2 regions of the Nocardiopsis sp. L17-MgMaSL7 genome follow, and region 2 is predicted to be linked to the other one. Evidence: predicted binding sites of a transcription regulator. Region 2 holds the regulator's gene; the other holds the start of a gene.
The links. Region 2 encodes LexA, which represses DNA repair genes until DNA is damaged. Its sites were predicted from a motif close to TCGAACANNTGTTCGA; they were not measured.
Positions count from the first base shown of each region.

Region 1: recA (recombinase RecA) is a predicted target of LexA. The motif match lies at 2,417-2,432, and genes of this name have one in related genera.

Region 1 covers NZ_QGTF01000001.1:234,891-243,631, reverse strand. The annotation lists gene BDW27_RS01055 (ATP-dependent helicase) at 1-2,044, opposite strand, end outside; gene BDW27_RS01050 (DUF3046 domain-containing protein) at 2,166-2,360, shown strand; gene recA (recombinase RecA) at 2,497-3,669, shown strand; gene BDW27_RS01040 (regulatory protein RecX) at 3,662-4,255, shown strand; gene BDW27_RS01035 (class I SAM-dependent methyltransferase) at 4,355-4,987, shown strand; gene BDW27_RS01030 (prolyl oligopeptidase family serine peptidase) at 5,086-7,101, opposite strand; gene BDW27_RS01025 (amino acid ABC transporter permease) at 7,456-8,697, opposite strand; gene BDW27_RS01020 (amino acid ABC transporter permease) at 8,694-8,741, opposite strand, start outside.
Region 2 covers NZ_QGTF01000002.1:399,276-408,016, forward strand. The annotation lists gene BDW27_RS04415 (SPFH domain-containing protein) at 1-347, opposite strand, end outside; gene BDW27_RS04420 (hypothetical protein) at 892-1,197, shown strand; gene BDW27_RS04425 (CBS domain-containing protein) at 1,194-1,622, opposite strand; gene BDW27_RS04430 (vitamin B12-dependent ribonucleotide reductase) at 1,741-4,485, opposite strand; gene nrdR (transcriptional regulator NrdR) at 4,614-5,090, opposite strand; gene lexA (transcriptional repressor LexA) at 5,699-6,427, shown strand; gene BDW27_RS04445 (S9 family peptidase) at 6,477-7,568, shown strand; gene BDW27_RS04450 (hypothetical protein) at 7,584-8,255, opposite strand; gene BDW27_RS04455 (hypothetical protein) at 8,252-8,741, opposite strand, start outside.

The sequences.
Region 1 (8,741 bases), on a different contig from region 2:
TCCCGGTCGCCTCCCGCTGGTCGGCCACGTACTCCACGAGGTTGTCGGCGGCCCAGTCGTCCAGCCCGGCGGTCGTGGCCAGCTCACGCCCCGCCACCTGGTCGCGTTCGGCAAGCTGACGGGTCATCGCGCCCACCGCACGGCCCAGTTCCGCCGGGCGGCCGAGCGCGTCCGCCTTCCAGAACGGCATCCGACCCGGCCGTCCCGGTGCGGGGGAGACCATCACGCGGTCAGCGGTGATCGCCTCGATCCGCCACGAGGTCGAACCCAGCACGAACACGTCGCCCACACGGGACTCGTAGACCATCTCCTCGTCCAGCTCACCGACGCGGGTCGGCGCCCTGCTCGTCGACTCCGAGGCCAGGTGCACTCCGTACAAGCCCCGGTCCGGGATGGTGCCGCCGCTGATCACCGCCAGCCGCTGAGCGCCCGGCCGCGACCGCAGCACGTCCTCGTCCCGGTCCCACACCAGGCGCGGGCGCAGCTCGGCGAACTCGTCCGAGGGGTAGCGGCCCGACAGCATGTCCAGCACCGACTCCAGTACCGCGTCGCTCAGGTCCGCGAAGGGCGCCGCGCGTCGCACCAGCGCCGCGAGCCCGGGCACCGTCCAGTCGTCCATCGCCACCATGGCCACGACCTGCTGCGACAGCACGTCCAGGGGGTCGCGAGGCATCTCCAGCCGTTCGATCCCGCCCGCGCGCATGCGTTCTGTCACCACGGTGGTCGCCAGCAGGTCGCCCCGGTACTGCGGCAGGAACACCCCGCGTGAGGTCTCGCCCACCTGGTGGCCCGCGCGGCCGACCCGCTGGAGGCCGCTGGCCACCGACGGGGGAGCGGCCACCTGCACCACCAGGTCCACCGCGCCCATGTCCACCCCGAGTTCGAGGCTGGAGGTGGCCACCACACACCGCAGCCGCCCCGCCTTGAGGTCGTCCTCGATGAGCTCCCGCTCGGCCTTGGACACGGAGCCGTGGTGGGCGCGCGCGATCACCGGCGCCCCGCCCCGGCTCTGCTCGGACTGGCCGATCACCTGGGCGGCCACCTCCTCGTCGGGGAGGGTTCCGTCGACGCGTTCGGCGTGGAGGTCGTTGAGCCGGGCACACAGCTTCTCGGCGGTGCGGCGGCCGTTGGTGAACACGATGGTGGAGCGGTTGGCCTCGACCAGATCCAGCACCCGGCGCTCCATGTGCGGCCAGACCGAGCCCCGGCTCATGGTGTTGCCCGCGCGCGGGTCCGGGGACAGGCCCTCGGCCGTGGCGGCCGGGCTCCCGGGTTCGTCCAGATCGGGCACGGACGCCTCCACGCGCAGATCCATGCGGGGGGTGTCCGGCGGGGCCACGATCACGGCGCCGCCGGTTCCGGTGGCGCCCTGACCGGTGCCGCTCAGGTAGGCGGCGACGGTCTCCCTCGGACGAACCGTGGCGGACAGGCCGATCCGCTGGGCCGGGCGGTCCAGCAGGGCGGACAGGCGCTCCAGGCTCAGTGCCAGGTGGGCGCCGCGCTTGGTCCCGGCCAGGGCGTGCACCTCGTCCACGATGACCGTCTCCACCCCGGAGAGGCCCTCACGGGCCCTGGAGGTCAGGACCAGGAAGAGGGACTCGGGTGTGGTGATGAGGACGTCCGGGGGATGGGTGGCCATCCGGCGCCGCTCCTGGGCGGGGGTGTCGCCGGTGCGCACCCCCACGGTGACCGGTGACAGGACCTCCCCACCGCCCTCGGCGGCCGTGGCGATCCCCGCGAGCGGCTGGCGGAGGTTGCGCTCCACGTCCACGGCCAGGGCCTTGAGCGGCGACACGTACAGGACCCGGCAGCGCTTCGAGCGGTCCGTCGGCACCGGGGCGTGGGTGAGCCGGTCCAGGGACCACAGGAAGGCCGACAGCGTCTTGCCCGAGCCGGTCGGCGCCACCACCAGTGTGTCCCGGCCGGAGGCGACCGTCCGCCAGGCCTCGGTCTGGGCGGCCGTGGGCCCGTCCGGGAAGGCCCGACCGAACCAGGCCCGGGTCGCCGTGCCGAAGGGTGCCAGGGGGTCGGTCGCTCCGCTCATCGCACCAGTCTGCCCAAGGGGTCCGACAGATCGCCGCAGGACACCCGGGACCGCGGACCGGCGGGAACTCGTCCTGTGGACGAGGCCCAGCGGCTCCCTCCGGTCACCCATACTGGGGCCGATGAGACTCACTGTTTTCTGGCACAACATGCACGCCCAGTTCGGCGAGGCCTACGCGGACAGCCTGGCCAAGGACTACGTCATCGAGAAGCTCGGCTCCCGTACGGTCAACCAGGCGCTGGCCGACGGGACCTCGGCCAAGGAGGTGTGGCGGGCCGTGTGTGACGCGTTCGACCTTCCCGCCTCCGTCCGCTGAGCCGGCCTCCTCCCCACACACGTAAAAACCGAGACGCCGGGGGTTCGTACCGGATTTCGAACATGAGTTCGGGTAGTCTGGGTTCTCGGTGGGCGGACGTGGAGCGTCGCGATTGTCGTACCGACCGCGTAGCGTCATGCGCATCATGAAGAAAAAGGCATCAACCCAACAGGGGAATCCCGTGGCATCTGGAGACCGAGACAAGGCTCTCGAAACAGCGCTCGCGCAGATCGAGCGGCAGTTCGGCAAGGGCTCCGTCATGCGGCTGGGGGACGACGACCGTCCGCCGATCGAGGCGATCCCCACCGGCGCCATCGCGCTGGACGTCGCCCTGGGCATCGGAGGCCTGCCCAAGGGCCGGGTCGTCGAGGTCTACGGCCCCGAGTCCAGCGGTAAGACCACCGTCGCCCTGCACGCGGTGGCCAGCGCCCAGAAGATGGGCGGCATCGCCGCCTTCGTCGACGCCGAGCACGCGCTCGACCCCGAGTACGCCAAGAAGATCGGCGTCGACACCGACAACCTCCTCCTGTCCCAGCCGGACACCGGTGAGCAGGCGCTGGAGATCGTCGACATGCTCATCCGCTCCGGCGCCGTCTCGATCATCGTGATCGACTCCGTGGCGGCCCTGGTGCCCCGCGCCGAGATCGAGGGCGAGATGGGCGACAGCCACGTCGGCCTCCAGGCCCGGCTCATGTCCCAGGCGCTGCGCAAGATCGCCGGTGCCCTGCACTCCACCGGCACCACCGCGATCTTCATCAACCAGCTCCGCGAGAAGGTCGGCGTCATGTTCGGCTCGCCGGAGACCACCACCGGTGGCAAGGCGCTGAAGTTCTACGCCTCGGTCCGCCTGGACGTACGCCGCATCGAGACGCTCAAGGACGGCACCGACGCGGTCGGCAACCGTACCCGCGTCAAGGTCGTCAAGAACAAGGTCGCGCCGCCCTTCAAGCAGGCGGAGTTCGACATCCTCTACGGTGTCGGCGTCTCCCGCGAGGGCAGCCTCATCGACCTGGGCGTGGAGCACGCCATCGTGCGCAAGTCCGGCGCCTGGTACACCTACGACGGCACCCAGCTCGGGCAGGGCAAGGAGAACGCCCGGAACTTCCTGCGCGAGAACGTGGACGTGGCCAAGGAGATCGAGAAGAAGATCAAGGAGAAGCTGGGCATCCCCGGACAGGGTGACGACAGCGCCTCCAGCGCCTCCAGCCCCGCCGAGCCCAAGGCCGACCCGGTCAAGGCCGAGGAGCCCAAGGCCCCCGCCAAGCGCGCCGCGGCCAAGACCACCAAGGCCGCCGCCCCGGATGCGTGAGCGGCGCCGGTCACCCGACCGCACCGGACCGGCCGAGGCCGATCCGGTGAGCGCCGACGAGGAGACCGCTCCGGGCGGGCAGCCCGGAGCGGACCTCGAGAACAAGGCCAGGAACCTGGTCCTGCGGATGCTCACCCACTCACCGCGCACCCGGGCCCAGCTGGAGCGCTCCCTGCACCGCAGGGAGTACCCGGACGAGGTGGTGGAGGGGGTCCTCAACGGCCTCGACGAGGCCGGGCTGATCGACGACGCCGCCTTCGCCCAGGCCTGGGTCACCTCCCGGCAGTACGGCAGGCACCTGTCCCGCCGTGCCCTGACCCAGGAGCTGCGCACCCGGGGAGTGGAGGAGGAGACCGTCCGTGAGGCGGTCGCCGAGGTCAGCGACGAGGACGAGCAGGAGGCCGCCCGCGCGCTGGCCCGCAAGAGCCTGCGCGGGAGCCGCAGCAAGGAGAAGGAGGCCCGCGTCCGCCGTGCCCTGGGCGTCCTGGCCCGCAAGGGCTACCCGGGGGGCCTGTCCTACCGCATCGTCCGTGAGGAGATGGAACAGGAAGGCCTGGAGGCCGACCCGGACCCCCCCGACTTCTAGCGCCCACTCAGCAACCCCGCCGAACCCGTGGCACAGGCGGGCAGGGCCGTTTCGGCCCGGGGGCACCGCGAAGCTACGCGGGTGCTAGCTTCCTCTTCTGTGACGGAACACCAGGACAAGACCAGGGCCGCCTACGACGGGGTCGTCGAGCTGTACGCGTCGATGTTCGCGGGGCGGTTGGAGACACAGCCGTTCTCGCGGAACATGATCGGCACCTTCGCCGAGCTGGTGCGCGGGACGGGGAACCCGCTGGCGGCCGACGTCGGGTGCGGGCCCGGACATCTGACGGCCATGCTGAACGACCTGGGACTGGACGCCTTCGGCCTGGACCTCTCCCCGGCCATGGTCGCCCACGCACGGCGGGCGTACCCCTCCCTGCGGTTCGACGAGGCCCGGATGGAGACCCTGCCGGTCGAGGACGACGCGCTCGGCGGTGTACTGGCCCACTACTCCATGATCCACACCCCGCCCGGAGAACTGCCGGCGCTCCTGGACGAGCAGGTGCGCGTACTGGCGCCCGGGGGTCTGCTCCTGGTCTCGTTCTTCGCCACCGACGGGCCCGAGCCGGTCCGCTTCGACCACAAGGTGGCCCCCGCTCACAGCTGGCCGGTGGACCGGTTCGCCGGACTGCTGGCTGAGGCCGGTCTCACCGTGTTCGCCCGGCTCATCCATGATCCGGCCTCCGAACGGGGCTTCCTCGACGCCCACCTGTTGGCCCGCCTCGACCGGTGATCGCCGAGGCGACCGTGGGCGGACCGCTCCCTGACGGACCCGCTCCGGCGGGGCGGAGGCGAACACCGCGCCTCCCGCACCCGGTCGGGTCGTGGCGGTCAGGACGGTTCCGTGTGCTCCCGGACCACCGGCTCACCGGTCCCGGCGGTCACACCGGACTCCGGGGTCACCTCGGGAAGCTGCTCCGCGACGGGGATGTCGATCTCGGGGTCCTCGGCGCGCGGTTCGGGAGGTTCCGTGGTGAGCTCCAACGGGGCCACGTCCGGCGCGAAACCGAACACCCCCGCGTAGAAGGCCAGCTCCGCCTCCAGGGAGCGCACGCGCGCGCCCTCGGACCGGAACCCGTGGGCCTCGCCCTCGAACTCCAGCAGCGCGTAGGGCACCTGGCGCCTGCTCAGCCCGGCGGCCATACGGCTCGCCTGGTCCGGGGTGACCACCTTGTCCTCCAACCCCTGGAGCAGAAGGACGGGGACCCCGATCTCACTGATCCGGTTGATCGGCGACCGCTCCCGGTAGGTCTCCACGAACCCCGGCAGGGTGCCGACCAGCGTGTCCGTGAAACGCGACTCGAAGTCGTGGGTGGTCTTGACCAGCCCCAGCAGGTCCGCGACGCCGAAGTACGACACCCCGCAGGCGAAGGTGTCACCGGTCAGGGCGAGCAGGGCGGTGAGGCCGCCCGCGCTCGGGCCCCGGATGGCCAGACGCTCGGGGTCTGCCAGACCACGATCCACCAGGGCCCGAGCGGCCGCGGTGCAGTCCTCGACGTCCACCGCGCCCCACTGCTTGTGCAGGCGCTTGCGGTAGGAGCGCCCGTAACCCGTGGAACCGCCGTAGTCCACGTCCACGACACCGATCCCACGGCTGGTGAAGTAGGCCTTGACCAGGTCCAGCGAGCGCGTGGCCTGCCCCACCGGCCCGCCGTGCGCCCACACCACGTAGGGCGCCGGCCCGTCCGAGGAGACCTCGGGGTTGGTGGGCGGGTACACGTTGGCGTGCACCGTCGCCCCGTAACGGCCGGGCAGCGTCTCCTGGCGGGGGACGGGAAGGTAGGCGGGGTCGACGGGTTCCTCGGCCCCGCGCACCAGCACCTCGACGGTACGGCGGTCCGGGTCGAGCCGCACCAGGCACCCGGCGGTGTCCGCGGAGGCCGCGATGGCCACCACGCTGGTGCCGTCCGAGTCCAGGTGGGACCACGAGGTCAGCTCGGTGGTGACCGGCTCCAGGTCCAGGGTGTCGGGGTCGTACACGCTCGGCCGCATCGCGGTGTCGCCGTGCAGGGTCACGATCCGCCCGTCTTCCAACAGACGGAAACAGCGGTCGCCCAGACGCCACGGCGGGGAGTGGAACTCCTCCTCGGCCGGGTAGAGGGCGATGGCCTGGCCCTTCAGCCCGGCCTGGTACAGGTTCCAGAAGCCGGGCCAGTCCGAGGCCAGGTACAGCGTGGAGTCGTTCGCCCAGACGGGGGCGAGCACGGACTCGTCCACCCCGCCCTTAAGCGTGTACTCGCCGATCAGGCCGTTCTCGGTGAGGTCGCCCACCCGCAGCTCCGTGCCGTCCCAGGGCATCCTCGGGTGGTTCCAGCGCACGTAGGCCAGGTGGGTGCCGTCCGGTGAGACCGTGGGGGAGGCGTAGAAGTGCGCTCCGGAGACCAGCTCGCGGATCGCGGACGGGTCGTGAGCGCCCCGGCCCGAGAGGGGAACCGTCACGATGGAGCGGCGCACGGTGCCGTCGACGTGCTGTTCCCGCACGCACAGCAGGTGTTTGCCGTCGGCGCCCAGCGCCGGGTCGGCGTACCGAAGAGCCCCGGGGGAGGCGGGTTCGGGGGTCAGCGGGACGGGCTCCCTGGCTCCGCGTTCGAGCAGGTAGAGCCGCTGGTCCTCGGAATTGGCGAAGACCACGCCCACGCGGGCGATGGCCTTGTCATCACGGCGGGGGACCGGGAGATGGGAGCGGCCACCGTACTCGTGCACCCGCGTGCCCACGCTCCACGGTGCGGGCAGCAGGTCGCGTACGGTGCCGTCCGCGTCCCGGCGCACGAGCGTGGTGCGGCCCTCCTCGGCTGGTCGGTACTCCTCCCACCAGACCTCGTCGCCCAGGACGGAGGGATACGCCATCTGGCGCACTCCTCGGGCGACGTCACCGGCACTGATGGGTGATGGCCAGGAGCCGTGGGGGCTCGACAGTTCAGACATGTCCCGCTCAGGAAGGGTCGTGGGTGTGATCAGATGACATGTCGACCTTAGTGCTCTGTGGGCTTCATGTGCAGTCCCGACGGGGCCGCCTGTGGACAGACGGCGCCGCCGCCACACGGGCAGGGCGCCGGCGACAGCGGTGTGAACCTTCGACGACACCGGTGCGGTAAGTGCGAAAGTGGGCGGAGCCGCGGGTGGTACCCACGACGACGGCCCCGCGGAGCGCACTCGGGCTGCGTCCACGGGGCCGTCGAGGGGGTGTGCCCAGGGGCTCGGTTACGAGCTCGAACCCCCGTCGCCACCGGAGCCACCGCCGGAACCGGAGTCGCCACCGGAGCCACCGCCGGAACCGGAGTCGCCACCGGAGCCACCACTGGAACCGGAGTCGTCACCGGAGCCGGAGTCCCCGCTGGACCCGGAAGCGTCGTCACCGGGCTCGGGGCGCGGCTCGGACTCGGGACGCGGATCGCGCTCGTCCTGTTCGGAGTCCTCCTCGGTCTCGACCACGACGAAGTCCGCCCGGGGCTGGGCCGTCGCTCCGCCGGTCACGGGCTGACCGCCGGGACCGGCGGTCGCGCCCGCCACGTCGGTGGGCGCGCCGCCCGCCGCCGTGGCCTTGGCGGAGGGCCTGCCCCGACGGGCGTTGCGGCGCTCCAACCAGATCGCGAACCGGCTCAGCGACAGGTTGATGATGATGTAAATCAACGCGCAGATGATCGCCGCGGGGATCACGTTGCTCTCCCGGGTGGCCACCAGCGTGAAACTGCGCAGCAGCTCCGGGAAGGCGATGATGTAACCCAGCGCGGAGTCCTTGAGCAGGACCACCAGCTGCGCCACGATCGCGGGCATCATCGAGGTGATGGCCTGCGGGATGAGGATCGTCCACATCGTCTGGGTCTTGCTCATGCCGATGGACTGCGCGGCCTCGGCCTGCCCCTTGGGCACGGCGAGGATGCCCGCGCGGAACACCTCCGCGAGCACCGAACCGTTGTACAGGGTCAGGCCCGTGACCACCGCGACCAGCGCGGTCACCTGGAAGGTGCCGGTCGGGATGTTGAAGAGCTGCCAGGCCACGATGGGCAGTGCCATCGTGAAGAAGATCAGCATCAGCAGCGGGATGCCGCGGAAGAACTCCACGACGGCCCCGGCCGGGATACGGATCCACCAGCGGTCCGAGAGACGACCGATACCGAAGACCAGGCCGAACAGCACCGCCAGCACCGAGGCGGTCAGCGCCGCGGTCAGCGTGTTCTGGAGACCGGGGAGGACGTAACCGGTCCACGTCTCGGGACGAAGGAACGGCTCCCACTTGTCGGCGGCCCACTGCCCCGACGGGTTGACCGCCCAGGTCTGCGCCGAGAACAGGGGTGACTCGCGCTCGCTCAGGGTCCGGTTGAACCCCAGGTACAGCACGGCCAGACCGACCAGCCCGAGGGCGACGGTGATGATCGTGTAGACGAGGTTGCGCGCCCGGGCCTTGGGCCCCGGAGCGTCGAAGAGAACGGCCTGCGCGCTCATCGGCCCACCGCCACTCGCTTGGCGAGCCAGCCGAAGAAGTACCC
Region 2 (8,741 bases):
AGCATCGTCACGAAGGTGCGTCCCCGGGGGATGACCATCGGGCAGATGACGTGGACGGGGCCGCCCCCGCCGCGCTCGTAGTAGCTGCGGTTGAGGGCCTCGCCCGCGTTGCTCAGCGAGGTGGTCTTCTGCTCGATCCGGGTGTCGACGGAGGCGCCCTGCTCCCGTGCCGCGACGAAGTCACGGGGATCGAGGCCGCCCTCCGTACTCTTCCCGGACCGCTGGCCGGAGTCCTGTCCGGTCATCTGGCCCGCGGCCTGTTGGACTGCGTCGGTCATGGCCTGGCGCGGGTCGCCCCCCTGGGCGACGGCGCCGGCCGCGCCGCGCACCGTTTGCGCGAACGACATAGGCATGCACTTCCTTGTGACGGAACGTCGGGAACTATCGGCTTCGACGTCGCGTACCGCGACCTGGTTCCAGGTCGGGGCGGGTTCGTTTCAGGACAAACCGGTAGTGGTCAGCCCCCAGCTTGACACGGGGGCCAGCCGAAACCCATGGGTGTGTCCCGAGCGTGACGCGGAATCAGCCGCTCGGTGATCCGGGGCCGCCAATGCGTGCCGGATGGCGCGGCCCCGGGTGCGGGGCTAGGGTGGGTTTTCGGATGCTTCGCCGGTGGCGACTCCGCCGCCACCGATGCGGGCGGCCGCCTGCCCTGCTGTGTTCCTGCTACGCAGGCTCCGCTGTCTCGTGCGGCGGGGGCTGCCCCGGGGTTGGCTGTCCGAGCTTCATCTGCCGGGGCCAGAGGCAACCTGGTGGTAACGCGGCCATCGCGCCGCAGGCGTCCGTTGAGGGTGGTGGCGGGCGACGAAGAGGGTCCACACCGCGCCGCAGGCGTCCGAAACCACACCCCAGCCTCGTCATGACCGCATCGCACCGAACGGGGAGTTCTCCATGCCCGCAGTACCCAGTGCCGTCCTGACCACCGCCGGTCTGATCGGCGGCTACTCGGTGGCGCGCGCCACCGGAAACCGGCCCCTGGGCGGCGCGGTCCTGGCCGGTTTCGGCGCGGCGGCCTTCGAGACCACCCGCCGAAGCTCCGGTCTGGGCACCGCCGTCGCGCTGACCGGCGTGTACGTGGCCGCCTTCGGCCTGTCGCACCCGCTGGCGAAGAAGGTCGGCTCGTGGCCCGCCGTCCTGGGGGTGACCGCCGCGACCGCCGCCGTCGCCGTGGCCTCCAGCGACCGCTCCGAGCCCTAACGGCCGTGGATGTAGGCCTCCAGCTGGGCCCGGTCGTCCTCCAGACCCCGTAGACGGCTCTTGACGAGGTCGCCGATGCTGACGATCCCGGCCAGGCGTCCCTCGGCGGTCACGGGGACGTGCCGGAACCGCCGCACGGTCATGTGTTCGCTGACCTCCTCGACGGTGTCGTCGGGGGTGCAGGTGACGACGTCGGAGGTCATGATGTCGGAGACGGGGGCGGACATCAGCTCCGGCCCCCGGCGCTCCAGGTGCCGGACCACGTCGCGCTCGGAGACGATCCCGACGAGGGTGTCGTTCTCGGCGACCACGACGGCGCCGACGTTGTGACGGGCGAGTTCGGTGAGCAGTCGGGCGACGGTCGCCTCGGGGGCGACGCTCACCACCTCCGGGCCCTTCGCCCGCAGGATCGCGGCTATCAGCATGGGAACCACCTTCCACTGGCCGTCGCCGGGTGCCGAAGGGGTACCCGTTCCCGGCCCCGCCAACCAAAGGTGTGGACCACCCGCGGGCGGGCTCCCTCCGGAACCCGGCCCCCGGGAGTCAGCTGCACCCGCTGGTGGCGCCACAGCCCTCACAGGCGAAGCAGCTGCCCGCGGGGCGCATCCTGGTCCCGCAGGTGGTGCACAGCGGGGCGTCGGCCATGAACCCCTCGTCGGGGGCCGCCCGTTCGGGGCGCTCCTCCCGCGCAGGCGCCTCGGCGGAGGCCGCGGACTGCGCGTAAGACTCCACCTGAACGGCGGCCTGGGCCGGGTCCTCCCCGTGGACCCGGGCCTCCCGCTCCGAGGCGGACAGCACCCCCAAGGCGGCCCGCTCCTCGTGGGGCAGGTGGTCCAGGGCGAGGCGGCGGAAGATGTAGTCCACCACCGACTGCGCCATACGGATGTCCGGGTCGTCCGTCATGCCCGCCGGGTCGAAGCGCATGTTGGTGAACTTCTCCACGTAGGTCTCCAGCGGCACCCCGTACTGGAGTGCGATGGAGACCGCGATGGAGAAGGCGTCCATCACCCCCGCCAGGGTGGAGCCCTGTTTGCCGAGCTTCAGGAACACCTCGCCGAGCCCGCTGTCCGGGTAGGAGCCCGCGGTGATGTACCCCTCGGCGCCGCCCACGGAGAACGACGTGGTCTCGCTCGGCCGCTTCTTGGGCAGTCGCCGCCGCACCGGCTTCGACGCGTCCTCGGCTTCCGCGGCGGAGGCCGACAACGGCTGGCCCACCTTGCAGTTGTCCCGGTAGACGGCCAGGGCCTTGAGCCCGAGGCGCCAGCCCTCGTAGTAGATCTCCTCGAAGTCGGCGACCGTGGCTCCCTCCGGCACGTTCACCGTCTTGGAGATCGCCCCCGAGAGGAACGGCTGGGTGGCGGCCATCATGCGCACGTGCCCCATGGGCTCGATGTACCGGCGCCCCATGGCGCAGTCGAACACCTCGTAGTGCTCCCGTCGGAGACCGGGAGCGTCCACCACGTGCCCGTGTTCGGCCACGTGGTCGACGATCGGCTCGATCTGCTCGCCCTGGTAGCCCAGGTTCCGCAGCGCCCGGGGGATCGCCTGGTTCACGATCCGCATGGACCCGCCGCCGACCAGCTTCTTGTACTTGACCAGCGAGAAGTCCGGCTCGATCCCGGTCGTGTCGCAGTCCATCATGAACCCGATCGTCCCGGTGGGGGCGAGAAGGCTCGCCTGGGCGTTGCGCCAGCCGTTGCGTTCGCCGACCTCCAGGCACCGCTCCCACTCCCTGGTGGCGGCCGCGTGGACGGGCTCCTCCAGTGCGCCGACGGTGCGCAGGCCGTCGTTGGCCGCCGCGTGCTTGCGCATGACGCGCTCGTGGGCGCTCTGGTTGCGCCCGTATCCGTCGTAGGGGCCGACCACACCGGCCAGTTCGGCGCTTCGGCGGTAGGCGGCAGCGGTCATCAAAGAGGTGACGGCGGCGGCCACGGCCCGTCCGCCCTCGGAGTCGTAGGCGTGGCCGGTGGCCATCAGCAGCGCGCCCAGGTTCGCGTACCCGATCCCCAACTGCCGGTAGGCGCGGGTGGTCTCACCGATCCTCTCCGTGGGGAAGTCCGCGAAGGTGATGGAGATGTCCATCGCGGTGATCACGAGTTCGGTGAGCCGGGTGAACCCCTCGACGTCGAACGTGTCGTCCTCGCGCAGGAACTTCAGCAGGTTGATCGAGGCCAGGTTGCAGGACGAGTCGTCCAGACTGAGGTACTCGCTGCAGGGATTGCTCGCGCTGATGCGGCCGGTCTCGGGGTTGGTGTGCCAGTCCTGGATGGTGCCGTCGTACTGGATGCCCGGGTCGGCGCACTCCCACGCGGCGGCGGCCATGCTGTGGAAGAGCTCCTTGGCGTCGACGGTGGCGATGACCTCGCCCGTGGTGCGGGAGGTCAGACCGAACTCGGAGCCGGTCTCCACCGCGCGCATGAACGCGTCGGACACGCGGACGGAGTTGTTGGCGTTCTGGTACTGGACGCTGAACATGTCGTCGCCGCCCAGATCGACGTCGAAGCCCGCGTCGCGCAGCGCGCGGATCTTGTGCTCCTCGCGCGCCTTCGTCCCGACGAACTCCTCAATGTCGGGGTGGTCCACGTCGAGCACCACCATCTTGGCCGCGCGACGGGTGGCGCCGCCGGACTTGATGGTCCCGGCGGAGGCGTCCGCGCCGCGCATGAAGGAGACCGGGCCCGAAGCGGAGCCCCCGGAGGACAGCAGCTCCCGACTGGAGCGGATGCGCGACAGGTTCACCCCCGCGCCGGAGCCGCCCTTGAAGATCAGCCCCTCCTCCTTGTACCACTCCAGGATCGACTCCATCGTGTCCTCCACGGAGAGGATGAAGCACGCGGAGACCTGGGCCTTCGAGGTGGTGCCGACGTTGAACCAGACCGGGGAGTTGAAACTGAAGAGCTGGTGGGCCAGGGCGTACTTGAGTTCGTGGTCGAAGACCTCGGCGTCCTGGTCGGAGGCGAAGTAGCCGTGCTCGCGGCCGGTACTCGTGTAGACGCCGACGACGCGGTCGATGAGCTGTCTGAGGCTCGACTCGCGTTCCGGGGTGCCCACGGCCCCCCGGAAGTACTTGCTCGCCACGATCTGGGTGGCGTTCACCGACCAGGTGACGGGGAACTCGACGCCGTGCTGCTCGAAGTTGACGGTGCCGTCGCGCCAGTTGGTCATGACGACGTCGCGGAGTTCCCATTCGAGGGTGTCGTACGGATGGACGCCCTCGGTGGTGTTGACTCGGCCGATCGTCAGGCCCTTGCCCCCGCGCCTGGTCGTGCCGTTCGTCCTTCGCGTCATGGCGACCCCTCCCCGAAGGTCATGCGCGGACCCGGCGGTGACCGCGCGGACGTTCATGTGTGTTCGGGGTGGTGCGGAAGGCACGGTCTCTGCCCGGCTCTCCGCCCACCATGCGGCGGCCTCCGGGGTTACCCGGTGGTGTCGACCGCGGGTTCTCCCTCGCGGTCCTCCCGCAGGCTCGCGATCTCGGCCTCGAAGTCGGCGAGGCTCTCGAACCCACGGTAGACGCTCGCGAAGTGCAGGTAGGCGACCTCGTCCAGGTCACGCATGGGGCCCAGGATGGCCAGGCCGATCTCGTGGGCGGGCACCTCGGCCACGCCCCGGCCGCGGATCTCCTCCTCGACCTGCTGGCCGAGTTTGGCGAGGGCGTCCTCGGAGACGGGACGGCCCTGGCAGGCGCGGCGTACCCCGGCGATGATCTTGGTGCGGCTGAAGGGTTCGGTGACCCCGGACCGCTTGGCCACCATCAGCAGGACGGTCTCCTGGGTGGTGAAGCGCCGCTCGCAGACGGGGCAGGTCCTGCGGCGCCGGATGGCCGCGCCGTCGTCGGTGGACCTGCTGTCGATCACCCTGGTGTCCGGATGACGGCAGAACGGACAGTGCATCCCGGTTCACCTGGCTTTCCTGTACCCGACCAACAACCCTGGAGGTCTACTTAACCACAACTTATTGACCACAGCCCCCATGTCAACACCAGATGTTGTGGTCGAACCTAGGCGTTGGGGCGGACACCCGCAACCCTGCCGACGGCGTGTCCCCAAACCCGGAACAGGGGCGGCCAAGGAACGGGGTTCGAGGAGGTGGAAACGGGGATGCGCGGCTCCGGGAGACGAATCCAAGGATAAGGGGGCGCGGGCGCGCGGCTCGACGCCCGCCACGCCTCGGCGCCGACCGAATTCCCCCCTCTCCTGTCAGCACGGAGTGGCGGCGGGGCACGGCGAGACGAACCCCATACCGGAGCGCGCATTCCACGGACAACGGCCACGGCGAGCGTGTACACACATAAGTCCGGGCCACCGGAAATCGGGACGCGAAAACACAATGCGAAATCCGTGCGCGCCCTCGTCCACACGTTCTCGAACGCTTGTTTGATATCACCGTGTGCAACGACTAAAGTTGACCTTGATTTCACACCGGCTTCGCCGTCCGGTCCGCGTGGCCGATCCGGCCACACACAGGCCCTGACCGAACCGAACACCGAGGAGGCCCGGCCGTGCCGGAGGAGAACCCCGGAGCCGTCGGCTCCGGACCCACCACCGTTCTTTCGCCCGTGGACCCGGGCCCGCCCGGGTCCGACACCCCCAAGCTCACCGCACGTCAGCAGAGTGTCCTCAACTGCATCCAGCGGTACGTCCGGGAACGGGGTTACCCGCCGTCCATCCGGGAGATCGGCGACACGGTCGGCCTGTCCAGCCCCTCCAGCGTGGCGCACCAGCTCAAGGTGCTCCAGCGCAAGGGTTACCTGCACCGGGACCAGAACCGGCCGCGCGCCGTGGAGCTGCGCACCCCGGGCCGTGAGGCCTCCCAGACCCTCACCCAGGAGGAGCTCACCGCCGACTCCACCAGGGCGGCCTCGGTGCCGCTGGTCGGCCGGATCGCGGCCGGTGGCCCGATCCTGGCCGAGGAGGCCGTGGAGGACGTCCTGGCGCTGCCGCGTCAGCTGGTCGGCGAGGGCCGCCTGTTCATGCTCACCGTGGTCGGCGACTCCATGATCGACGCCGCGATCACCGACGGCGACCTGGTGGTGGTCCGTCAGCAGCAGACCGCCGAGAACGGTGACATCGTCGCGGCGATGCTGGACGACGAGGCCACCGTCAAGGTGCTGCGGCGGGAGCCGGACGGGCACGTGTGGCTGATGCCGCGCAACGACGCCTACGAGCCCATCCAGGGTGACGAGGCCACCATCCTCGGCAAGGTCGTCACGGTCATGCGCCGGGTCTGAGCCCAGGTCCCGGAGCCGGGGGTGGTGGGCGTGCCGATACGCTGAGGGCGTGTCGACACCTGCCTCCGCCCCCGTGTCCCCTTCCCCGAGCCGACCGCGCACTGCCCTGGCCGCGGCCCTGGTCGCCGGGGCCCTGCTGGTCTCCGCGTGTACGCCCAGCGACGGTGACGGCCCCGCGCTACCGGGTGCCGCCGGGCAGGAGCGCGAGGTCTCCTTCGAGGGTGGCGGTTTCACCGTGCCCGGCACCTTCACCGCTCCCTCCGGCGCCGGCGAGGGCTCCGTCCCGGGGGTGCTCATCGTCTCCGGCAGCGGCCCCACCGACCGGGACGGCAACGGCGCCGCGCGACCGGACGCCAACACCAACCTGAACCTCGCCCGGGTGCTGAGCGGTGCGGGCGCCGCTTCGCTGCGCTACGACAAGTTCGGCAGCGCCGATCCGGCCGACATGAGCGCGGCCGAGGAGGAGGCTCTCGACCAGCCGGTCGACCCCCTCGTCTTCGACCGGCAGATGGCCGCCGCCTACACGGAGCTGGTCTCCCAGCCCGAGGTGGACCCCGAGCGCACGGTCATCCTCGGCCACAGTGAGGGCGCCCTGTTCGCGCTGCGCGCCCACGAACTCCTCGACGCCGAACCCGCACTGGTGCTGGCCGCTCCGCCGGGCACCCGCATGCTGGATCTCATCGACCGCCAGGTGTCCGAGCAGATCCGCACCGCCGAGGCCCAGGGCGGTGTCGGCGAGGTGACCGCCGCGCGCATGCTCTCGGACCTGCGGGCGGGCCGGGCCGCCGTGCGCGCGGGCGGGGAGCTGCCCGAGAGCGACACCACGGGGCTGTTCGACGAGAACAGTGCGGACTACCTGACCTGGATCGACTCCTTCGACCCCGTGGAGCTGGCCGAGGGCCTGCCCGGGGACACCCCGGTACTGGTCCTGTGGGGCGACCAGGACGCCCAGGTGAACGAGGAGGAGGTCGACCGGCTCATGACCGGTCTGGACGGCGCCGAGCGGGTGGACCTGTCCGGGGTGGACCACATCCTGCGCGAGTACGACGACACCCCGGGGGCCGCCGCCCTCGACGCGGACCGTGCCTTCTCCCCCGACGTCACCCCGGCGCTGGAGCGGTTCCTCGACGGTCTCTGGTAGCCGACCCGGGAGCCGCTAGTCGTCCGCGGGCGCGGGCAGCTCTTCGACGACGGCGCGGGCGAGGATCTCGGCCTCCTCGGCGGCGGCCACACCGTCCATGGAACCGATCGCGTCGTAGTCTGTGGCGGCCGTGTAGCAGGACTCCACGTACAGGTTGGAGACCCGCACACCCACGCAGCCCACCTCGAAGGCACCCTCCTCGACCCAGGTGAGGGCCTCGTCCCCAAGGCCCTCCACGGGCTGGGCGTCGCTCTCACCGGCGGTGGAGCGCAGGGTTTCGGCGGCGGTCTCCGGGCCTGCCTCGACCGGGGCGGCGACCAGGACGAGGGTGGCGGCGGAGGGCACGGAGGCCCCCGCTCCCTCGGTAGTGGCCCAGCGACACTGCCACCCGGCCCCGAAGGGGTCCTGGGCGCTGCCGACGGTCTCCTCGATCTCCCTCTCGTAGCCGGGCACCAGCTCCTCCAGGGCCTCGGTCTCACCGGTCCCGCACTCGGGCGCGGCCTCGAACTCGCCCAGTTCCACGTCGTCCCGCAGCAGGAACCAGACAAGCCACGCGGCGAGCGCCAGCACGGCCACGACCAGGACGACGAGGAGGGTGACGGCCAGTCCCCGGCTCTGCGGCGGGGTGGTTCCGGGGTCCTCCGGCTGCCCGAAGGCGGGTGGGGGCCCGGGGTGGGGGGTGCTCACAGGGCCTCTCCCAGTTGTTCGGCGAAGGCCACGACGGTCTCCTGGGCGCGGTCGTAGGACATGGGGTCGTCCTCGTCCATGGCGCTGTAGGAGACGCGGACCAGCAGGTTGTCGCTGTGGAAGGCGAGTTCGGCGGTGCCGGGGACCTGGCCGCGCCAGACCTCGGCCTCGGCGCCGGTTCCCAGGGCCACGGAACGACCGCGAGCCGGGGCCATGGCGGTCTGGGCCCGGGCTGCGGACTCGTCACCGGTCACGGCCGGTTCGGCGGAGGCGTCGGTGAAGCGCGCGGACAGATCGACCCGCAGGACCCCCTGCTCCTCGGCGTCGAGTCCGGCGGTGGTCCACACGCAGGAGGTGCTCTCACCGCCCGCGAGGGGGCCGCCGTCGTCCGATTCCAGGACGGCACCGGGCAGCGCCTCGGCTATGGCCTCCTCCGGGACCACGCCGCACGGTGGCGCCGTGGTGTGGGCGTCACCGCCACGGGGT